4 regions of the Clostridium fungisolvens genome follow, and region 2 is predicted to be linked to each of the others. Evidence: riboswitches for the same ligand, from Rfam matches in the RefSeq annotation. Region 2 holds a riboswitch; each other region holds the start of a gene.
The links. Region 2 has a riboswitch for S-adenosylmethionine ahead of bsdtw1_RS04010 (homocysteine synthase). Riboswitches for the same ligand answer to the same signal wherever they lie in the genome.
Positions count from the first base shown of each region.

Region 1: linked by a shared signal. The riboswitch ahead of bsdtw1_RS10535 (trans-sulfuration enzyme family protein) and the one ahead of bsdtw1_RS04010 (homocysteine synthase) in region 2 are both predicted to bind S-adenosylmethionine.
Region 3: linked by a shared signal. The riboswitch ahead of metF (methylenetetrahydrofolate reductase [NAD(P)H]) and the one ahead of bsdtw1_RS04010 (homocysteine synthase) in region 2 are both predicted to bind S-adenosylmethionine.
Region 4: linked by a shared signal. The riboswitch ahead of bsdtw1_RS13580 (hypothetical protein) and the one ahead of bsdtw1_RS04010 (homocysteine synthase) in region 2 are both predicted to bind S-adenosylmethionine.

Region 1 is NZ_BLZR01000001.1:2,453,609-2,459,619, reverse strand. Features, by position in the region: gene bsdtw1_RS10545 (hypothetical protein) at 243-437, shown strand; gene bsdtw1_RS10540 (oleate hydratase) at 825-2,555, shown strand; SAM riboswitch class I at 2,801-2,917, shown strand; gene bsdtw1_RS10535 (trans-sulfuration enzyme family protein) at 3,160-4,314, shown strand; gene bsdtw1_RS10530 (trans-sulfuration enzyme family protein) at 4,316-5,449, shown strand; gene amrA (AmmeMemoRadiSam system protein A) at 5,595-6,011, shown strand, end outside.
Region 2 is NZ_BLZR01000001.1:1,023,972-1,029,982, reverse strand. Features, by position in the region: gene aspD (aspartate 4-decarboxylase) at 1-363, shown strand, start outside; gene bsdtw1_RS04010 (homocysteine synthase) at 588-1,880, opposite strand; SAM riboswitch class I at 2,082-2,198, opposite strand; SAM riboswitch class I at 2,274-2,375, opposite strand; gene bsdtw1_RS04005 (spore coat associated protein CotJA) at 2,738-2,911, shown strand; gene bsdtw1_RS04000 (spore coat protein CotJB) at 2,911-3,165, shown strand; gene bsdtw1_RS03995 (manganese catalase family protein) at 3,185-3,745, shown strand; gene bsdtw1_RS03990 (glycoside hydrolase family 64 protein) at 3,891-5,255, opposite strand.
Region 3 is NZ_BLZR01000001.1:1,313,218-1,319,228, reverse strand. Features, by position in the region: gene bsdtw1_RS05250 (hypothetical protein) at 1-512, opposite strand, end outside; gene bsdtw1_RS05245 (hypothetical protein) at 844-993, opposite strand; gene metF (methylenetetrahydrofolate reductase [NAD(P)H]) at 1,301-2,185, opposite strand; SAM riboswitch class I at 2,289-2,463, opposite strand; gene bsdtw1_RS05235 (MraY family glycosyltransferase) at 2,672-3,625, opposite strand; gene bsdtw1_RS05230 (hypothetical protein) at 3,974-4,183, opposite strand; gene bsdtw1_RS05225 (ArsR/SmtB family transcription factor) at 4,266-4,835, opposite strand; gene bsdtw1_RS05220 (glycoside hydrolase family protein) at 4,854-5,456, opposite strand; gene bsdtw1_RS05215 (V-type ATP synthase subunit D) at 5,788-6,011, opposite strand, start outside.
Region 4 is NZ_BLZR01000001.1:3,091,781-3,097,791, reverse strand. Features, by position in the region: gene recN (DNA repair protein RecN) at 1-612, shown strand, start outside; gene spoIVB (SpoIVB peptidase) at 835-2,022, shown strand; gene spo0A (sporulation transcription factor Spo0A) at 2,185-3,000, shown strand; gene bsdtw1_RS13585 (MerR family transcriptional regulator) at 3,348-3,794, shown strand; SAM riboswitch class I at 4,314-4,414, shown strand; gene bsdtw1_RS13580 (hypothetical protein) at 4,518-4,871, shown strand; gene bsdtw1_RS13575 (NUDIX hydrolase) at 5,068-5,592, shown strand; gene spoIIM (stage II sporulation protein M) at 5,709-6,011, shown strand, end outside.

The sequences.
Region 1 (6,011 bases), 1.4 Mb from region 2:
AATACAAAGTGGTTATATTAATATTATACATCTACTAAAGTGTATATGACACATGAAATATTAGTTAAGGATATATTCACATACATATTTAATTTTAGTTTTAAATACTTTGGTTATAAGATTTCAACAAAGATCTTTATTTTAGTTCCTTTAATTTGAACGGGCCATATATTATTTATTATGAGGCCTTGTAGGATTAATTAAAGGTTTAAAAATAATAATTAAAAAAAGGTGTATAGGTAATGGAAAATGAGAACATAACTGGCGAATATGAGCTACGTGGAAGCAAAAATAAAGCTGAGCAAAAAAAGCTTAAAAAAATTGTAAAAAAGAAAGCTAAAAAAGCAGCTAAGAAAGGTTATAAAAAGGGTTTTAAGGCTGGATTTAAAGCAGGTTTTAAGAAGGCTTTGGAAGAAAGCAAGGGTAAGAGCTTATGATATATTTCTAAACTAAAAAACTAATTTTCCACGATTGGAATGAAAATGACTTGGTTGAATTTCTTACTTTGGACTTGTGTTTAGTTTCTAATTAAAACTTTATATTCATACATATAGCCTCCTATTAAACAAGTGTAATAATGATGAGTATATTAATATTTAATTATACAAAAAATTGTAGATATGTGTAAAATTTTATTATTATTATGTTATAACAAGTGTTTAAATTAATGATATAAAATTTTGTGATTTCTAGACAAATCATACAAACTGTATAATTACAATGAAAAATCATTGTCCTATAATTGAATTAAAGAGTTTCTAAACCAGAACTTAGATTGCACTAGTTTGATAATTTATTTATTAAAATTAATGGAGGAAAAAGGTATGAGTAAAAAGTCTAATAAGGATAATGTAAATATATTACTTGCATTAGGAGCATTAGCTGGTGCTGCAACAGTAGCAGCAATTGGTGCAAAAAAGTTAAAGGAAAGAGCAAAAGAAACAGATAAAAGTTTACCTAAAATTAATAACAGTGAAGACAAACAGGTTTACTTTGTTGGAGGCGGATTGGCTTCTTTAGCTGGAGCAGCTTATCTTATAAGAGATTGTAATTTTAAAGGTGAAAATATTCATATAATAGAGGGACTTAAGATACTTGGTGGCAGTAACGATGGTGCCGGAGATGCAGTAAATGGTTTTATCTGTAGAGGCGGTAGAATGCTCAATGAAGAGACTTATGAAAATTTCTGGGAGCTATTATCAACTGTGCCATCTTTAGAAATGCCTAACATGAGTGTAACTGAAGAAATATTAAATTTTGATAAATCCCATCCAACTTATGCGAAAGCAAGACTAATTGACCGAAATGGAGTTATTCAAGATGTAACTAGCATGGGTTTCAACAATGCTGATCGTATGGCACTTGGGAAGCTTATGGCTACATCTGAAGATAAACTTGATGATATGACAATTGAACAGTGGTTTAAGCATACACCACATTTCTTTGAAACAAATTTTTGGTATATGTGGCAGACTACCTTCGCTTTTCAAAAGTGGTCGAGTTTGTTTGAATTCAAGAGATATATGGATCGTATGATTTTTGAGTTCTCCCGTATAGAAACTTTAGAAGGTGTAACAAGGACTCCATATAATCAATACGAATCTGTTATTCTTCCATTAAAAACTTATTTAGAAGGTTTTAATGTTGATTTTAGTATAAATGCTACTGTTACTGATCTGGATTTTAAACCAGGTGAAGAAATAACAGTAACAGCAATACATGTAGAAGATAGCGAAGGGGAAAAAGTTATCGAGCTTAAGGATGACGATGTGTGCATTATGATAAATGGATGCATGACAGATAACGCAACTTTAGGCGATATGCATAGAGCACCAGAATATACTCCTAATAAGCCAATGTCAGGAGAATTATGGGCTAAAGTTGCTAAGAAAAAGTGGGGGCTTGGAAATCCAGAGCCATTCTTTGGTCATCATGAGGAAACAAACTGGGAGAGTTTTACTGTAACTTGTAAAGGTAATAAGTTACTTAAGCTTATTGAAAGATTTTCATCAAATGCTCCTGGTAGTGGAGCACTAATGACTTTTAAAGATTCGAATTGGTTGATGAGTATAGTGGTTGCAGCTCAACCACATTTTAAAAATCAACCACTTGATACAACTATTTTCTGGGGGTATGGATTATATACTGATAGAATAGGTGATTATGTAAAGAAACCTATGAGAGAATGTACTGGAGAAGAAATATTAATAGAGTTATTGCATCATCTTCATATGGAGGATAAGTCAGAAGAAATAATGGATACGGTGGTAAATGTAATTCCATGTATGATGCCATATATTGATTCTCAGTTCCAACCAAGAAAGAAGACTGATAGACCAGAAGTTGTTCCAAAGGGGTCAACGAATTTTGCAATGATAAGTCAATTTGTTGAAATACCTGAAGATATGGTATTTACTGAAGAATATTCTGTTCGTGCGGCTAGAATTGCAATATATTCTTTATTCGGTGTGAAAGATAAGAAAATTTGTCCAGTAACACCATATAAGAAAAATCCTAAGGTTTTGAAGGACGCTCTAAAGACATCTTTTAGATAAAATTAGAAAGTTACGTAGATAAGTAAAGAGGGCAATTAAGATATATAACTTATAGAATATTAGTTTAATATTATGGATTTATCGTAAGATAAATCCATAATATTTTTTATCATATAGAAAAATATAAAATTTTTAAGCAACCATTAATATGGAAAAGTAATTATTGAATTGGCAAAATTTTATAAAATAGGTTGACAGAAAACTAATGCCAAGAATATAATATGTATTAATTGAATAATAGTTTTAACTTATCTCGAGAGGTGGAGGGACTGGCCCTGTGAAACCCGGCAACCAGCATGAATTTCATTTAATTTGTGTAATGGTGCTAATTCCTGCAGTTTTATATAACTGGAAGATGAGAATAGATTTCTGTTGTAAATACATGCCAGAGTTTATTCTCTGGCATTTTTTGCTGTATTCAGAAAAACAAAATTTTAGTGTTATCAAAACCTAATAATCTCAAGTCTTTACCATAGTTTTTTGGAAATTCAGTAAAAACAAAACTTATTCGGTTACTAGTTTTTTGTATATACTGAGAAAAGAAATCACAGGTGAAAATTCAGTTATAGACTTTTATAAGCAAAATATTAAGGGGGCATTTGATATGTGTGCAGAAAAATTACTAAAGTTTGAGACTACAGCAGTACATGGAAGTAAGGGATTTGATCCATTAACAGGAGCAATAAGCTTTCCAATCTATCAAACTGCTACATTCAAGCATGGGGGCTTGAATGAAAGTACCGGATATGATTATTCTAGGTTGCAAAATCCTACTAGAGAAGAGGTAGAAAACACTGTAGCAAAACTTGAAGGAGCTAAATTTGGTGCTGGTTTTTCTACAGGGGTGGCAGCAGTAACTGCTGTATTAAGTCTTTTTAAGCCAGGTGATCATATTTTGGTTTCTGATGATTTATATGGAGGTACTTTTAGATTATTTAGAGATATTTATGGACCTTATGGAATAGAGCATGATTTTATAGATACCGCTGATTTGAATGATGTAATAAATAATATTAAAGAAAACACTAAGGCTATTTTTATTGAAACCCCTTCTAATCCAATGATGAAAGTTGTAGATATAAATGGAGTGGTAAAGCTTTCAAAAGAGAAAAATCTAATTGTAATAGTAGATAATACATTTTTAACTCCATATTTTCAAAAACCTCTTAATTTAGGAGCTCATATAGTTGTTCATAGTGGAACTAAGTTTCTTGGTGGACATAATGATACCCTTGCTGGTTTTGTGGTAACTAATGAGGAGTGGATAAATGAAAGAATAAGATTTTATGAAAAGTCTACAGGTGCAACATTAGCGCCTTTTGATTCTTGGTTAATACTTAGAGGAATAAAAACATTACATATAAGAATGGAAAAAAGTCAAGAGAATGCAATAAAAGTTGCTGAATTCTTGAAAAAACATCCTAAGATAAAAGAAGTGTTTTATGTAGGATTACCTGAACATAAAGGATATGAAATTTCTAAAAAGCAGGCAACTGGCTTTGGTTCCATGATATCATTTAAAGTGAAAAATCAGGAAGATGTAGCTAAAATCTTAAAAAATGTTAAAGTCATAAACTTTGCAGAGAGTTTAGGTGGTGTTGAGACTTTAATTACCTATCCACAAACTCAAACACACGCAGAAATTCCAGCTGAAATTAAGAAGAGGCTTGGAGTAACAGAAGATTTATTAAGGCTATCAATAGGCATTGAAAATATAAGTGATTTAATTGAAGATTTAGAAAGCGCGTTGGGGTGTTAATATGAGATTTGGTACAAAATTAATTCATAATGGAAATGAGATAGACGAAGAAACAGGTGCACTTAGTATACCAATTTACCAGGCTTCTACTTTTCATCAAAGAGACATAGATAACTTTGGAAAGTATGATTATTCTAGAAGTGGAAATCCCACAAGAGAAGCATTAGAGGATACAATAGCTCAACTTGAAAATGGACACAGAGGTTTTGCCTTTTCTTCAGGTATGGCAGCGACATCATCTGTTTTATCAATATTTTCATCTGGAGACCATATTGTAATCTGTGAAGATGTTTATGGAGGCACATATAGGATTACTACTAAAGTACTTAGCAGATTTAATATTGAGTTTACTTTTGTAGATGCATCTAAACTAGAAAATATAAGAAGTGCAATTAAGGAAAATACAAAAGCTATTTTCTTAGAAACACCTTCAAATCCTATGCTTAAGATAACAGATTTAAAAGGTGCTATTTCTATTGCTAAGGAGAAAGATATAATTGTAATAGTAGACAATACTTTCATGTCACCATATCTTCAAAGACCACTTGATTTAGGTGCTGATATTGTAGTTCATAGTGCTACTAAATTTATAGGTGGACATAGTGATGTGGTAGGTGGACTTGCTGTTGCTAAAACTAAAGAATTAGCAGATAGAATATACACTATACAAAATTCTTTTGGAGCTATACTTGGACCACAAGATTGTTGGCTGCTTCTCAGGGGGATTAAGACTTTAAAAATAAGATTAGATGCTCATCAGGCAACTGCATTGAAGCTTTCAACATGGCTTCAACAGAAGGAACAGGTAGAAAAAGTTTATTATCCAGGATTAGAAGGTCATATAGGAAAAGATATTCATTTTTCTCAAGCTTCTGGTGCTGGAGCAGTGCTTTCTTTTAAGTTTAAAACTTTAGAGCAAACAAAATATTTTCTTAACAACATTGAGAATGCTGCTTTCGCTGTTTCTCTAGGTGGTGTTGAAACTATCGTTTCTTATCCAGCGAAAATGTCACATGCAGCTATACCTAGAGAAGAGAGAGAAGCACTTGGTGTAAGTGATACCTTAATTAGGGTATCTGTTGGTCTAGAAGAATACGAAGATATAATTGAAAGCTTTGAAAAAGCCATTCTTTAAGAGGATATATATCAGCTGCTTGCATATGGAATAATATATAAGCAGCTGATTTTTTACTATATAGTTTACTGTAGTATTTATTATTATAAGTTGGTAAAACTAATTTTCAGATTACGGATATAACTATAATAAAGAGGTGATTGTTTTGAGTTTAAGAGGTTTCTATTTATTGCCGCATCCTCCAATAGCTATACCAGAGGTAGGCAAGGGCGAAGAAGAAAAGATAAGTGCAACTGGCGGCAGTTTTCATGTGATTGGTGAAGAGATTGCTAAAAAAGCTCCAGATACTATTATATTAGTTACTCCTCATGGAGTGATGTTTCAAGATGCTATTGCCATAAGTTATGAGAATGAGATATATGGAGATTTGAAAAACTTTAGAGTTCCTAATGTAAAGATGAAACTTAAAATAAACAAAGAATTAACAACAAAAATATACGAAATAGCTTATAGTGAGGGAATACCTGTTATAATGGCTACTAATTCTCTTTTAAATAAGTATGATCAATCAGTTACATTAGATCATGGAGCAATGGTTCCTCTTTACTTTATAAATAAACAT
Region 2 (6,011 bases):
GATATATGCCACAGACGCCAAAAACTACTTTTTGATGGCTTAGGTCTTGACCTTAGAAAAGATCCTTATGATGCTGCCTATTACACAGAATTCGATTTATTAGAGTGGGCTTGTCATTATTACGGAGATGAGTTTGCCGAATACCTTCAAAAAAATCATAAACCAATAGATATTTTGTTCCGTTTAGCTGAAGAATCTTCTATAGTACTTTTAAGTGGAAGTGGCTTTCACGGTCCTGAATGGTCCATTAGAATTTCACTTGCTAATCTAAGCGATGAGTCTTACTCACGAATAGGTGAAGTACTACACAAAGTTTTAGATGAATACGTACATTCATGGCAACATTCATTTTCACATGTGTAGAATCAATCTTTAAAATAAATTAACCTATTGATGCTTAAGGTGTAGTTTCTTATCATCAATAGGTTAATTCCATACCACTTCTAGTCCTCAAATACATTTGACTCCCCTCATATCTAAGGAACGAATTTTTAAAAAATTCTTCAAGAAGTAATACATTTATATAAGATTAATATCTTAGGAGGCAAAATTATTTATCTATAATTAATGTTGATCTTGAAATTATGCTATTTAACTATCTTATTTAAGGCTTGGTCTAAATCATATATTAAATCATCTGCATCTTCAATTCCGATAGATAACCTTATTAGATCTGGAGTTACTCCTGCAGAAAATTGTTGTTCTTCATTTAATTGAGCATGTGTTGTACTAGCTGGATGTATTACTAATGATTTAGCATCTGCAACATTTGCAAGATGTGAGAAGATTTTAAGACTTTCAATAAAAATCTTTCCTTCTTCAGTTCCACCTTTTATACCAAAAGTAAATATTGACCCTGCTCCCTTAGGGAAGTACTTTTTAGCAAGCTCATTATATTTGTTTCCTTCTAATCCTGGATAGCTAACCCAAGAAACTAGAGGATGTTTGCTTAAAAATTCTACTATCTTCTTAGTATTAGAAACATGTCTTTCAACTCTTAAAGATAATGTTTCAAGTCCTTGAATGAATAAGAAAGAGTTAAATGGGCTTATTGCAGCTCCAGTATCTCTCAACAATTGAACCCTAGCTTTAGTAACATAAGCAGCAGCTCCTACATCTTGTGCGAACCTTATACCATGATAGCTTTCGTCCGGCTCTGTAAGACCTTTAAATTTCCCACTTGCTACCCAATCAAACTTTCCAGCATCTATTATTACTCCTCCGATTGAAGTTCCATGTCCACCTATAAACTTAGTAGCAGAATGTACTACTATATCAGCTCCAAACTCGATTGGTCTTATTAGATATGGTGTACCAAAAGTATTATCAACGATTAGTGGAATTCCATTTTCATGAGCAACAGCTGCAACAGCTTCTATATCAACAAGGTTTATTCCAGGGTTACCTATACTTTCAATATAAAGTGCTTTTGTTTTTTCTGTAATCGCATTTCTAAAGTTTTCTGGATCATCTGGATTTACAAACACTGTCTTTATACCATATCTAGGAAGGGTAGCTCCAAATAAATTGTATGTTCCTCCGTATAATGTACTAGCCGCAACTATTTCATCACCTGCTTCAGCAATGTTTATAATAGCATATGTTATAGCCGCTGAACCTGATGCAACTGCAAGTGCTGCTATTCCACCCTCTAGTGCTGCTATTCTCTTTTCAAAAACATCTGTAGTTGGATTCATTATTCTAGTATATATATTTCCAGTTTCTTTTAATCCAAACAGATTAGCCCCATGTTCAACACTGTTAAATACATATGATGTTGTCTGATATATTGGAACTGCTCTTGATCCTGTTGTTGGATCTGCTTCTTGACCTGCATGTACCTGTAATGTATCAAATTTTAAACTTCTTTCTTCACTCATATTAATCTCTCCTCATTCTAAATGATTTATTTTCTATAATGACAAATACTAAATTTCAATTAAATAATTGTTTTGTATATATTAAAATCAAATAATTTCATTAATATTGGCTCTTTAATTCCTAGAGAATAAAACAAAAATACCTCCTTTCTCAAAAATGTATGACGAAAGAAGGTATAATTAACCACAAAACTCTACCATCTCTCATCTTTCTTTAGGTAATGATCCTAAAGCAGGATTTGGCACCTTTTCAGATAAATGGATCTGAAGGTTGCCGAGGTTTCGTAGGGCCAGTCCCTCAACCTCTCTTGATAAGAAATATTAAATATTTAATTATTATATCATGTAAAATAAAAAACCTCTTTACTGAGAAAGAGGTATGATAAACACACATACTTATCTCTCAGCTAACGCTGTTGGACTTAGCACCATGTATAATGAAATACTGGTTGCTGGGCTTCACAGGGCCTATCCCTCCACCACTCTCGATAAGATCTTTATTTAGTTTCAATTGCTTGTTCTTATTATAATTACTAAAAAATAGGTTGTCAACAATAATTTTCATATTTTTTTATTTAAGTTTTAGTCAAGGATACAATACTTCGATTATTAAACTACTTTCAAAACTCTGCTAGATTCTAAGCATAGAATTTGAAAATATAAAATCTGTTATGAAGTGAAGCATCGATTGGATAACTATTTAACTTCAACATGAAATACTCTACGGAGCTATTAATTATAATTATATGCTTTTCAGAATTTAAATAGAATTAAAAAGCTGTGTCATTATGCTCTAAAGATACATACTTATATAATACAGAGCCGAATTTAAAAATTTAATTACTGGAGGATATCTTATGAGTGACGTATTTAAGATGAAAGATGAGCTTAAGCTAGACTATGCAGAAGCTTATGTATTACCTCAACCATTTAAAGATCTATATGATATAAAGACCGCTTTTGGACGTGGCACTATATTCAATGATTTATATAGACCTTATGAAAAGAAGAAACATGGGAGGGAGTACTAATGGAACAAAAGAAATTACTTTGCATGATTCAACAAGTAGGCTTCTACTTAGTAGATCTTAGTCTTTACCTAGATACTCATCCTGATTGTAAAGATGCTTTAGAACGATTGAATTACCTTTCTGTAAAACTTAAAGCACTAAGAAAAGAATATGTATCAAACTATGGTCCTCTAACCAACTTTGGTCTTGAACCAGCTGAATGCTGGGATCAATGGGTTTCAGAACCATGGCCATGGGAAAGAGAAGCAAATTAAATTAATGGAGGAATAATGAATGTGGTATTATGAAAAAAGATTAGAATATCCCGTAGATATTAAAACCCCTGATTTGAAGACAGCAAAGATTATTATGACTCAATTAGGTGGTCCTGATGGCGAACTTAGTGCTTCTATCAGATACTTAAGCCAAAGATATACAATGCCTACTGGGAAAACAAAAGGATTGTTAACTGATATCGGAACTGAAGAATTGGCTCATTTAGAAATCGTTTCTTCAATGATTTATCAACTTACTAGAAAGGCTACCCCAGAAGAAATAAAAGCTGAAGGTTTTGATTCTTACTATGTTGTACATGGCACAGCTGCCTACCCTTCTGATCCAAATGGTATTCCATGGACTGGCGCATATATACAAGCAACTACTGATCCAATAGCTGACTTACATGAAGATATGGCTGCTGAGCAAAAAGCAAGAGCTGCTTATGAAAGATTAATTCAATTAATCGATGATAAAGACGTACTTGACGTACTATATTTCTTAAGAGAAAGAGAAGTTGTACACTTCCAAAGATTCGGGGAAGCATTAGTACAAGTTCAGGAGCACTGTAAAAAGTAGTGCGTATTTTGAGTATATAACGATATAGTAATCACTTAAAAAATATATTTTTATAGTTTTTATTTGAAAAAATAAAAATTGAAAAGGCTATTAGCATGATTTCTTTGCTAATAGCCTTTTCCAAATTTAATTTAATTGATTTATTTTACCAGCCAACTCTGATTATTAATCCTTTAGGATCTCCTACTTCAAGGTAAGCTGCTTGTTGATTAACATCATCATAACAGAAGCCATATGCAAGACTATTTATGCTGTGATCATGCCAGAATTTAGCATAGTAATTTGCTGGAGAAGCTTTATAGTATGCAGTTGGATTATTCCAATTTGCGGTATCAGTATATACATGTCTGTTTATTGCAGCACATATTTGAGGATTTTGTTGTAATCCATTTGTTCCTAGTAATATATCTTGTGTTGAATAGCTTGAATATCCTGCAAAGTAGTTAGCATTTGCTCCACCTACTGCAAATGAACCATGGATTGGGGCAACAATTCTATATGGTGCTTGAACTGTAGCTAAAGACTTAAATTCTGTTGGAACTTCACTTTGGTATTTTGTAAATATTCCTGATCTAGTTTCTGACTCTAGTTCACCAACAGTTTTATCATAGTTACCAGCTTTATTAACTAATCTGTGTTGGATTGGGAATCCAAAACCATCAACTCTTGTTGTATTTCCATGATATCCAGTATCATTTACTGTAAATTCGACAAAATCAAAATATACATCTCTATTTGGATCTGTAGTATTGTCTACGTTAGGACCTGCAAAACCTGTATCATAAGTCTTTATATAACATGGTGAACCAACGCTTAAGAACATTCTTCCTGATGTTATCTTAGGCATTTGTACCCAGTTTGCTTCACTTACTTTGTGATAAATATTAGCATAATTAACGCCGTTCTTTGTTAAGTGACCTGTAGCATCATTTAATGCATTTGATATTGGTACTAAGTTACCATTCAAATCTAAGTAACACCATTTTCCTGTAGCAGGGTTTATTCCTAATACACCCCAATATATATTACTATCTGCATATGCTCCATTTGTTCCATTCATAACCTTAACATTAACTGCACCACTTACAGTCGGTGTTGGTATTGAAGAAGCTGCAATTGAGTATATTGAACCACTTGTTGTAGGAGGATTAGTAGTACCTGATCCTACGGTATAGTCAACCCATGCTGTATCATATGCTGGTGTCCCATTGTTGTAAGTAAATGCATAAGATATAACATTTCCTGATGCAACTGTGACGTTTTGCTCATATCTGCCTGCTGCGCTGTTATAAGTCATTCTAAAGTTTTGTTGAGTTCCTGAATTTATCTTATAGTGTACATCTACCCATGTAGTACTTACATTCGACTTGAACCAAATAGTAGCAGTGGTTCCTGATACACTTACACCGCTTGTATAATCTGCTGCCTTAGCACTCACACCAGATAAAAATAATCCCATGAAAAGTAGAACAGTAAATATTGATACTGTTTTATAAATCTTTTTGAACATTCATTTTACCTCCTAATAAATATAAAAATTATTTTAGTTAGCAATTTTAATAGCAAAATAAAGCTGCTTAATAAAAAAGGTTAAAATTTAATGAATTATTTAAAGCTTTCTTCACCTCCTCAGGCGTACTAAACCATTTATAAAATATAGATATTTCATTTCTAGTTATAATGGCTAAATATTATGCTCAGTTGTGTAATCGTTTAGATTGGCAGATAGATTTGACTTCATAGTATAAAATGTTGAAATGACATACCTATTGGTTTGTTTTGTTTTGGAATATTATTTTAAGAATTTTTGAAAGAATATTTATGACTGTATCATGTATTTTTATTAAATATACATGATAATTTTAGAAGTTTTGATTTGAATAATTTATAGAAATTATATTAGATATCGAATATCTTTAGTTATTTAAGATACAAATTGTACAAGTTATCAATAATAAGTATTATATATTATCACACAATTAAATACATATTAAGACGTGATTTGTTTCTTCATTTATCATTTAATTACTTTGATTACATATAAATGTTACCTTCATTTACTTACATTGTCAATATTCATTTCTAAATATTTTATTCTTTATTTATTTTTAAATTTTCATATAATTTAAAATGTATTTTTTCAAAATAATGCCAACTAAAATGTGAAACAATCAATATTGGGACATTAAAAAAGTCGCTGAAGCGACCTTTTTCAGCGACTTTTTTTGCGCATCTGCCTTTCCGAATTTATATGAGGAAACTTACA
Region 3 (6,011 bases), 290 kb from region 2:
TTTATTTCTGTTGTATCTCTTATTCCTTTTACATTCATTAAATCTAATATAGAATAGATTATTATTGCTGGCACTCCTAGCCTTAGAATATCTATATTTACTAATGAAGATACTATATATACAATCAAAAAGAGCGATAATAATTTTTGTCCTTTTTCTTTCTCGCCTAAGTAAAGCTGACCTAATCCTGGTATAACAGAAAGCATGAATGAAATTAACTTTCTTTCATCTTCAGTACTTTTATCATCCGCTAAGTTTATCATTCCTTTGTTTATTTTTTCTGCATTGATTACACAATCCAGCACATTAAATATCCATAATGCAGGTATTGCTGCTTCAAATACTCTTGAATATCCCCCTATAATATCATATGAATGATTTAAGAAACCTACTGTGAATATATAGGATAAGAAACCTCCTAAGAATATCAATCCTCTATTATTTTCTCCTAAGTATATGTGCCCAAGTCCAGGTATAAAAGAAAGAAAAAATGCTTTAATTTTACTTTTCATAATATTAATCCTCCCTGTAAATCTTATATCATAATAATAAATGCTAAAACTTAAGATTATAGTTAATAAATTCTTAACTTTTTCTTAAAGTCTTTAAAACCAAAAATTTTAATCGCATACTAAATTGATTTATCTTTACATCGTAACATAATCATACATTTTAACCAATATTTTACATAGGTTATCTTTTACTAGTTCATTTAATAATTGATTCATAAATTTAAAAGTTTTCGGACGGATAAGCACTTAATTCCAACAGGGCACTTTAACAGCTACCTAAATTAAAAAGTAGTTAAATTCAGCTTAGAGCTAAACTTAACTACTTGATAATTTAGAAATGTGGAGTTATTTCTTCCTTTTGGATCCTTTTTAAATCTTTTAATCTCAGTTTTGTTTCTTCCATTATCTTATCCCATGATTCTCCATCTATAATCATTTTTTTAGCAACTTCATATGCATGGTCTTTTTCACTTATTCCCATAGCTACCTCCTTATTATTAAGGCTTTATTTATCATCGTTTGAAATAAGGTTCTTAAAAAGGATACTTTTTAAGAACACCTTAATTTCAAGTCAGTGCTAAACACAGCCATTATTTTATATATAAATATTTTTAAGGATACAACTATAGTGTGTTGATCATTAAGTATTCATATTCATTGAAATTCTTTCTAAACATTATTTACTTTGGTTATGTTTAAAAATATTGTTTAAATTAAGTGATTATGAAGTAGATCATCAGATGGTTAATACCTTATGCAAAATTCAGTGCTTTTACAGTCCGTTTCCTTTAAATAGCTTCTTCATTTATGTGATTAATTAGTGATTCAATGCTAGTTGTTATCTTTTTTGCAACGTATGGATTATTCATCGTATAGAGGTGTATTCCACTTACTCCAGAAGATACCAAGTCAACAATCTGCTCCACTGCATAAGCTATACCTGCATCTCTAAGCGCTTCTTTATTATGTTCGTATTTATCCATTATCTTCACAAACTTTTGTGGAAGATGTGCACCTGAAAGTGATGCTATCCTCTCAATTTGTTTCTTATTTGTCACAGGCATTATACCTGCCTGAATTGGTACGTTTATATTTTGGCTAGCTACCTTATCAAGAAAGTTATAATACAAATTATTATCAAAAAACAGTTGCGATACTAAAAAATCAGCTCCTGCATCTACCTTGTTTTTCAGATACAATATATCATTATCTAAATTATCACTTTGTACATGTCCTTCAGGGTAGCAAGCTGCTCCTAGACATAAATTACCTTTTTCTCTTAAATGCTTGATAAGTTCAAAAGCATAGTTATATCTATCACTTCCATTTTCTTCTCCATTCACATCTCCTCTTAAAGCTAAGATATTCTTGATGTTATTTTTATTTAAATTGTCAACAATCCTATTTATTTTATCTTCGCTTGAGTTAATACATGTAAGATGAGCTAATGCTTCTATTCCATATTTATTTTTTACTAAAGAACTTAATTCACAAGTTCTGTTGTTATTTACACTTCCACCAGCACCATAAGTAACACTTATATAGTCTGGGTTTAAAACGGCTAATTCTTCTATTGTATTATAAACCGTCTCTATTGGTGAAGTAAGCTTTGGAGGAAATATTTCGAAAGAAAAAACCATCCTCTTCTGTTTAAATAAATCCTTAATTAGCATAGTAAGTCCTCCTTTAATTTAAAAACAAATTCTTCTTTTTTATACTTTCCTATACAATAAAAAAACCTAGAGGATATACCTCTAGGTCTAAACCACAAAGCATATCCTATCTTCCAGTAAAAACTGCAGGATTTAGCACCTTTATATGCTCGGTTAATAATAAAATTCAACTTATATCACTTATCGCACTACATAATCGCTATAAGTTAAGTTATATATAACCTGTATAAGGTTGCCGGGTTTCACAGGGCCAGTCCCTCCACCACTCTTGATAAGATGTTTTATTCAATTATTTAAATTGCAATTTATTTAGCATTATATGTATATAATATCATATTATATACTATATTATTAATAATTATCAATTAAATTTTAATTATTATTTTCAAATTATTATTTTAACTAATAATATAGTATATTATTTTAGTTAACTTTATAGCGCTCTACTCCTAAATCTATTTTAAAACTTAACTATAAACTAAGTTTTTATAATCTAAGTAATAGTATTAATATAGAAATAAGGCTTAAACAGGTACTTATTAAACATATATAGGAGACTACCTGCCTTGTATTCATTCCTTTTTGCTCAAGCCTATAATGTATTTGACTTCTATCTGCTTGATATACAGGTTTACCTTCACTAAATCTCTTAAATATCACAAATAAGTTATCAAATATAGGTACACCTAACGCTAAAAACGGGATGAATATAGACATAACTGTAGCTTGTTTAAAGGCTCCATCTAAAGCTATTATAGCTAATGTAAATCCTAAAAAATTCGCACCTGAATCTCCCATAAATATTCTCGCAGGGTGTCGATTGTACTTAAGGAATCCTAATACTGCACCTACAAGGATTATTGACATAAGTGCTGAATCAGTTTGCCCTTTTGCAAGCGCTACTACAAACAGAGTTGTAGCTGAAATGGTTGATATTCCACCTGCTAAGCCATCCATTCCATCAGACCAATTAATAACTGTAGTAACCCCAAATATCCAAGTAATAGTAAGTAAGTATTTTAATACAACAGGCAACTCTATATAACTGCCGTTGAATGGATCTGTAATTCCATTAAATACAATACCTGATTTATAGATTAAACTTGCTGCTAATATTTGTACTAATACTCTTGGAAATATCATAAACTCTTTGCCTTTTGTTTTAAAATAATCATCTAATAATCCTATTAATAAAATCATTATAGATGAAGCAAATAAATATAGACTTTGAGTTCTATCATTTCTCACTAATAAGAAATAACCTATAAAAAAACCAATAAACATAACTATCCCACCAATTATAGGTATAGGTTTATCATGTTTTTTTCTCTCCGTAGGTTTATCAGTAAACTCTATTTTTTCAGCTATTTTCATTAGTGATGGAGTTATTAGTATTGCCACTAATGATGATACTACAATACCTAAAATATAATTAAACATTAAAATCTCTCCTTTTATCCTAGGGCACAGCATATATTATATAATATTCTCAAGGACATTCAAAGAAAAATTACATATAAACATATCTTTTTCAATAATATTACAATTATGTATCAAAATAATGTTATCTTCAATCTTTTTGTTGTGAAACAAATGTAAATTTTTTAAAAATCTTAGATACCTATAAAACTCTAGAAAATAACGTCCTTTTCTTTTGTATTTAAAGTATTAATAAATGACATTTATGTTTAGAATATATCATTAATTTATCACACAAAGATAACAAAAGAATAACAGAGAATATTGTATATATGTAAAAATTAAAGGGTCTCATTAGAGCCCCCCATTTTAATTTATTCTTATCCTTGCTTTTACACCGTTTTCTGACAATCCATCTTTTAAAGCTTTAGTCAACTTATTTAATATTTCTTTTCTAATTTCATGTTCAACTTGCTCCTTAACAAAGCTGCTATTAGCTAAAAGACTTGCAAAACCACCTTTATGTTTCTCTAATATCTCTGCATGATTTACTATATCTATATCTATAACAATCCTCATTGAATCTGCCTCCAAAAATATATAGTATCCCTATATAATATGTTTGGATTAGTGTAGTGATTGTTAAGTTTATGTAAATGATTTATTTATCATCCGGATTGGTCTTACATAACACTGAAAAAGCATGACATGGTATGGCATCTTTTTTCTTCACCTCATATTTAGCAAACATTTCTCTAGTTAAACTATTTAATTCCTCAAATTCCTCTTTAGTTAAATATAAGGTTCTTGAAGTTAATGATATATTTCCTTCATTGTGATCTTCTATTCTAGAGTTTAAGGCTTCAATAACATCATTTCTAGAATTTTGATAATAGTCACTAACTAAATTTAAAACTTCTGATTTATAAATCTGTTTTGCTTGTTCGCTTATATTCTCTCCAACAATTTCAAATCTATCTGCAGTTAAATAGTAGTATTTTGCTATTATACCCTTGACTTCTTTAGTTCTTATAAGTTCAACAATTCCAGCTTTCTCAAGTTTTTTAATATGATAGTGTACCTTCGCTGGCACTTCGCCTAATTGATCAGCAATTTCTTTAACAGTAGCTGCATCTCCATTATTTCTTAGTAATGTAAGTATTCTTAATCTATATGGATCTGAGTATGCCTTTATTTGCTCCAAAGTGCTCAACTTTACTTTGTCCTTCATTAATATCACCTCTACAGTTTATTGTCCATTTTCATCCTTAATTATCATTTTATCAGTTACATCTTCATCATGTTTTCCATAAAACTTTATACTTCTTAGCTTTAACGAACTCATTTCATTGAAATCTAAAACGTCTATAAAATAGGCATCCGTAATTTCTCTCTTGAACTCCTTCTCATTTATATCTATTGTATAATATTTCGCTATATCAGAGGAATTAATGCCGAAAACTACATACTTTTGTTTATTTTTTTCATCCATAATGTTAAGAGCACCAAATAGCGATTTGCTAGATTTGTCTTGCTTTAAATCATTTGAATGAAAAATTGCGCCAGCATCAATAAATCTATTAAAATGCCATTTTTTAAAAGCAAAAATATTTGCACCGTTGGACCCTTTTTTCGTAAACATAATGTATTTATAATTATCTTGTTCCATGGTAGTCAATATATCTATATCATACCCAACTGTCTTTTCAATATATGTCTCAAAATCCTTATCGTTATTTTTCAAACTAGAAGAATAATCAGATATACTTGTCCACAAAAAAACTACAAAAGTGCTAACTATTACTGATACTATAATAAACAATAAAATTCTTCCCACAAACTTTTCTCTCATAGCACTTCTCCTAATACCTTTTTTTGTATTATATCATATTAATTATATATTATAAACAACTAAATTTCGCAATATCTATCGCTTTTATTTTAATGATAAATAAAATTTATATTAATTGAATAAATTTTCACAAAGCCCGTACTTAAAGAATTTATATACCTTTTGATGAATTTTCAATTTAAAATACTATATTTTATTATTTATTTATTAAAACTATGTCTAATGATAAAAACAAAATTATAAACCATGTATATATAGCAGAATCATCCCCTAATACACATGGTCTTTATTTAATGAACTTAACTGATATTAATTTCCTTATGAAGCCTTTCTAACTTCTTTCTTGTATAATTGACTTAACCTTCATAAGTCTAGTTAGAGCACTTCTCTCATTTTCCTCAAGCTTCATTCTTATATATTTTATAGTTTCCTGAAGCTGAGGAATAGTCATATATTCAAGTGCATTGACTCTTCTTCTAGTCTTTTCAATTTCATATGCCATAAGTTGGCAGCTCTTCTCAACTTCCGCTAGTTCAAGAAGCTTTGGAAGTATAC
Region 4 (6,011 bases), 2.1 Mb from region 2:
CAGAAGTTACATGACTTAAGAATTACCATAGGAAAAGATCTTGAAGAGAGGATAAGCTCAGAATTAAGATATGTAGGTTTAGAGAAAAGTAGATTCAGTATAGATATAACTTCTGTAGAGGAATTTAATACATATGGAATGGATAAGGTAGTGTTCCTCATTTCTACAAATCCAGGAGAACCTCTAAAGTCTTTAGAAAAAGTAGTATCTGGAGGAGAACTTTCAAGAATAATGTTATCCTTAAAAACAGTATTTGTTAATAAGGATAAAATACCTACAGTAATATTTGACGAAATAGATACAGGAATAAGTGGAAGAATTGCTCAAGCGGTAGGAGAAAAAATGTACGAAGTTTCAGTTAAACATCAAGTTTTCTGCATAACTCATCTTCCGCAAATAGCTTCAATGTCAGACAATCATTTCCTTATATCTAAGCATGTTGATGGAGAAAAGACATATACTAAGGTTAAAATAATGAATTCCGATGAAAAAGACTTAGAAGTAGCTAAAATGATTGGCGGAGTTGAAGTAACTTCAGCTACTCTAGTTAATGCGAAGGAAATGGTTGAATTGGCAAATATTAAGAAAAACAAAATGAAATTTAATACATAATAAATGAAAATTTAGGAAAAATAGAACTATCCAATATAGTTCTATTTTTTTTGTTTTTATAGTAGATTAGCGCTTTTTTATATAAAAATTCAAGTAAAATTTTTATATAAAGAAGATAAAATTAGTATTATTTTATTTTTATTGTCTTTAATAACAAAGTTAATACAGCATATGCATCTATATTTGTGGGTAACTTAAAGGTAAAGAGAAGGAGGAGATAAAATGAATATGAAGCTTATAAGAAATTTGTTTTGCGGATTAAGTTTACTTATATTCGTAAGCTTTTACACATTCTCTTCTAATGAATTTACAACCACTAGAAGTTACATGAATATAGTGCAGAAGGGATACAGTAACATTCTTACATACTTTAATAAAGATACAAGTAGCAAAGAAGTTCAAGCAAAACCAAAAGCACTAGCAATGGTACCAATGAAATCAGTTTTTTCTCAAAAAACTGAAAACTTAGAAGTATATCCTGGTGGTAGTTGTGTAGGTGTGAAAATACAAACCAAAGGAGTCCTAGTAGTTGGATTTTCAGATATTGAAACAAATGAAGGAAAAGCTGAAAGTCCAAGTAGAAAAGCAGGGATAGAATTAGGGGATGTAGTTTTAAAGATAAATAATGAAGAAATAGAAAACTCCAAGGACTTAATAAGAAAATTAAACAATTTGACGACTTCTAACGTAACAGTTACTATAAATCGTAATAATCAAATAGTTGATAAAACTATTAATGGTATTAAAGCTACTACAGATGAAAAATACAAAATAGGCTTGTGGGTAAGAGACTCTACAGCAGGAGTAGGAACATTAACTTTTTATGATGCTAAAACTCAAAAGTTTGGAGCTTTAGGTCATCCAATAACAGATAATGATACAAATACTATACTAAGTATAAGAGATGGATCTTTAGTTAACACCTCAATAATTAGCGTGAGAAAAGGTCAAAAAGGAACTCCAGGAGAGTTAAAGGGTGTATTTGTAGAAGAAGATAATCCTTTAGGGTCAATAGTAAATAACACTGTTTGTGGTATATTTGGAACAGCAGATAAAACATTAGGTACTAGAAGCAGTAAGCCTTTAAAAGTCGGATTCAGAGATGAAATAAAAGAAGGAAAAGCAAAAATAATAACAACTATTGATGAAAGTGGTCCGCAAATGTACGATATTGAGATTGTCAAACTTTTATCTCAAGATAAACCAGGTCCAAAGAGCATGATCATAAAGGTTACAGATCCTAAGCTATTAGAAAAAACAGGTGGGATTGTTCAAGGCATGAGTGGAAGTCCAATTATACAAAATAATAAAATAGTTGGAGCAGTAACGCATGTTTTAATAAATAAGCCTGATGTAGGATATGGTATTTATATAGAATGGATGTTAAAAGATGCGGGTATTATACAGTAACATAAAAGTAAATATTGTGGTATAATGAAAAAAGATATCTTATAAGATATCTTTTTTTTAAATAAAAAATTTTTTAAGAAGGAAATAAAGAACTTTTGTCGAATTTATTTAATTGTAATTAATTGTTAATAATTGGAATGATTATGCGAAGGGGAGAATTTTATGCAAGAATCAAAAATATCAGTATTAATAGCAGACGATAATAAGGAATTCTGTAATATATTAAATGATTATCTTCTTAATCAGAGAGATATAATAGTAACTGGAATTGCTAAGGATGGGTTAGAAGCTCTTAAATTAATAGAGGAAAGAAAACCAGATCTAGTTGTATTAGATATAATTATGCCACATTTAGATGGGCTTGGGGTTTTAGAAAAACTTGCTTCCATGAACTTAGATCCGTTTCCAAGAATAATTGTACTTTCTGCTGTAGGACAAGATAAAATTACTCAAAGAGCAATAACTCTAGGCGCAGATTACTATGTTGTTAAGCCATTTGATATGGATGTATTTACAAAGAGAATAAGACAAATGTTTAATGATACAATATCAGGAGATTCTACTAGAAAAACTGTTCCTCTAATGGAAACACCAGAAGTTAAAGTGGAAACTAAGAAAGAACCATTAGATTTAGAATCCGAAATAACAAGCATCATTCATGAAATTGGAGTTCCTGCTCATATTAAGGGATATATGTACTTGAGAGAAGCTATAAGCATGGTAGTAAATGATATGGAACTATTATCTGCAGTAACAAAAGAATTATATCCTTCTATAGCAAAGAGATATAATACCACTGCAAGTAGAGTTGAAAGAGCTATAAGACATGCTATAGAAGTAGCTTGGGGAAGAGGACAAGTAGATGCTATAAACAAATTATTTGGCTACACTGTTCACAATGATAAGGGTAAGCCAACAAATTCTGAATTTATAGCTATGGTCGCTGATAAATTAAGACTTAAGAATAAAGTGAGCTAATATATTTAAATAGCTTTTGAAATTTGGAATAATTTGAAAGAGTATAAGAGCTTTTTTGGATATATTCAAATTTATAAATTTTAAATAATTTATAATAAGCCTTCTATTTTCACTTAGGTGATGTAGAAGGTTTTTATTTTTAGTATATTTAGCATCTTCTTTATAACCATTTAATTTCAACAATGTTTTAAATATAGAATTTTACAGTACACCATTTATTGATTTTTTTATAATATTTTAACCTAATGCAATAAATTTGAAGGTTAAATAATACCTATGTAGAATATACATAGGTAACATAATAAGTAAATTTTTGTATATGATTTATGATATAAAGGGGAGTTAATATGGGGAAAATATTTAAAGACGGAGAATTAGTGAAAAAAGCTTATAACGCTGTCATAAAAGGCAATGCTATGCCAATAGCAATTGTTATATTAGGAATTTGTTTAGTTTTTAGTGTAAACTCATTAAAAAAATCTATTACAGATGTAGCGAGTTCATCTGAGTTTAATGGTCGGTCTATTGCAAATGGAATGTACGCTATAGCGCAATCAAATTCTAATATAAGTAACGTCATGAACAATCAAAACAACAACTTAATTATGAATGGTAAAACTATGCTTGATTTTGTAGATACCTATAGATATTTAAATATATCAGAAGATGATTTAAATAAACTTGTTGCTAATTCAGATACAAAAATTCCATACCTAAAGGTTAATGGAAAATATATTTTTAATAAAAATGCACTAGACAAATGGCTAGAAACTGCAAGAGTTGAAGTTAAGTAATATGCTATGCAAAGAATGATTTTGAAATAAAATGGTTAATCATCCGATGCTTTAATGAGCTTTCGCAAAGAATTAATATGATTTTGTCATATTCCATGGCTAAAACTGTAAACTCACTACGTTCGAACAGTACAGTTTATTAACGCCATTCCATCTGAAAAAATCATTTAATTCTAATAGCTCGCTCATAGAGCATCTCCTGCTTAACCATTTTATTTCAACTTAATATTTTAGCGGCATTTAATAATATAAAAATGCTAAAATGTAAATAAAGTGCTAACAATTTTGAAACAACAACAATTTAATTGACTTTAAAGTAGAGAAATATTATAATGTAATAAAAGTAAATAATATTTATCAAGAGTTATGGAAGAGGATTAGCTCGTTTGTACCATAACACCAACCTGTTTTATTCAAGGTGGTAATACTAATAAAGATAAGTGGTTTTTTGATTGTAAACTACCTCTTATCGTACGATTAGAGGATTATTTTATTTTTAAGATATAAAATTGAATAGTTTGCTTATAAAGAGTAAGGGAGAGAATGGGCTCGATGAACTTACAGCAACCTACCACGGTGTGGTGCTAATACCTACCATATTTCATATGGGACTATAAGATTGATATAGAGATTATGGCTTCCTTATAGATATAAGGAAGTCTTTTTTAATGTAAAGTAAGGTATAAAATTATTAGCAATTTTTAAATAAAAGGGGAGATATTTGTGAAGGGTTTAAATGAAGTAAAGAAAAGTGGATTTAGCAAAAACTCTTTTTCGGATACAGTAATAAGGAGTAGTGCAAATACAGAAGAATATGTAAGTTATGTTATTTCATTAATAAACAGCAACCTATTTAATGGAGCGGATACAGTAGACTATTTATTAGATGAAGAGAGTCTTTGCCTATATCATGGGCAGAATGAATTTCTAAATATATCGCAGAAGTATGTAGATAACTTTAGACAAAGAGGGAATTTTGCTTTTGATAAATTTATATTAGATATATTGTCGGCCAATGGATTTGATATAAATAAACGTAATAATTACTATAACAAATTGAAAAGAGTATGCATGTAATTGTAGTGTAAGCTTAGAGATAAGCTTATTCTATATTTACTTTTGTGAAAATTTGGTATATTATTTAACTTAAAATGAAATTTAATAAAAATCTTCTATTATAGAAAAATAAAATTTGTATGGATCAATAATATTATTAGTTTTATTAAGAAAAAAGTGAAGATTAATTAAAGATGCGAAAGTTCGGAGGAAAATTATGAGTTTCAAGTTAGATGAAAAAACTTTACAAGAGGATTTGAAATATACTGGAGATTTTATAAAAGTAGTAAGAAGTAGGGTGGAACTTCCAGATGGAAGAGTTGGTCATAGAGATATAGTTAGACACCCAGGGGCTGTGGCAATAGTGGCTATAAAAGATGATGGAATGATCTTAATAGTAGAACAATTTAGAAAACCAGTAGAGAAGATACTTCTTGAGATACCAGCGGGTAAGCTAAATGCTGGTGAAAATCCTATGGAAGCGGCAAAAAGAGAGTTAGAAGAGGAAACTGGTTACGGCTGTACTAACATCCAGTACTTAGGTAAGATAGCAACGGCACCTGGATTTTGTGATGAGTATATAGGGATTTATAAAGCAACAGGACTTACTAAAGGTGAAACAGACTTTGATGATGATGAATTTATAAATCTAAAAGAATTTAGACTAGAAGAATTAAAGGATATGGTAAGGCAAGGTAAAATTGAGGATGGAAAAACTATTGCAGCTCTTCAATTTATATAGATAAAATATTTGTTAAAAAAAGTTCATCTTATATTCACCAAATACATAATTTCTTTAAGTATATCTTGAGAGATTTGAACATAATATTTATTAAGCAAAAAAAGGGGGATAAAAAGATGAACACATTTATTAATAAAATTAATGAAAACTTAAGACAAAATAAATTAATTTACTTAATAATTACTGCGGTATTTATTGTAGGATTAGTTTTAGGAATTTACTCAATACTTTATATGAGCCAAGCTAGTAAAAATGATGTCATGAGTTATTTTAATAGTTTTGTTTCTTCGGTAAGCGATAAGCAGATAAATTATAAAGACTTGATAATTGAATCACTAAAAAACAATTTAATATTCTTCATCGGAATATTATTGTTAGGCTTTATAATAGTAGGTGCACCTTTTGTACTTATCATAGTA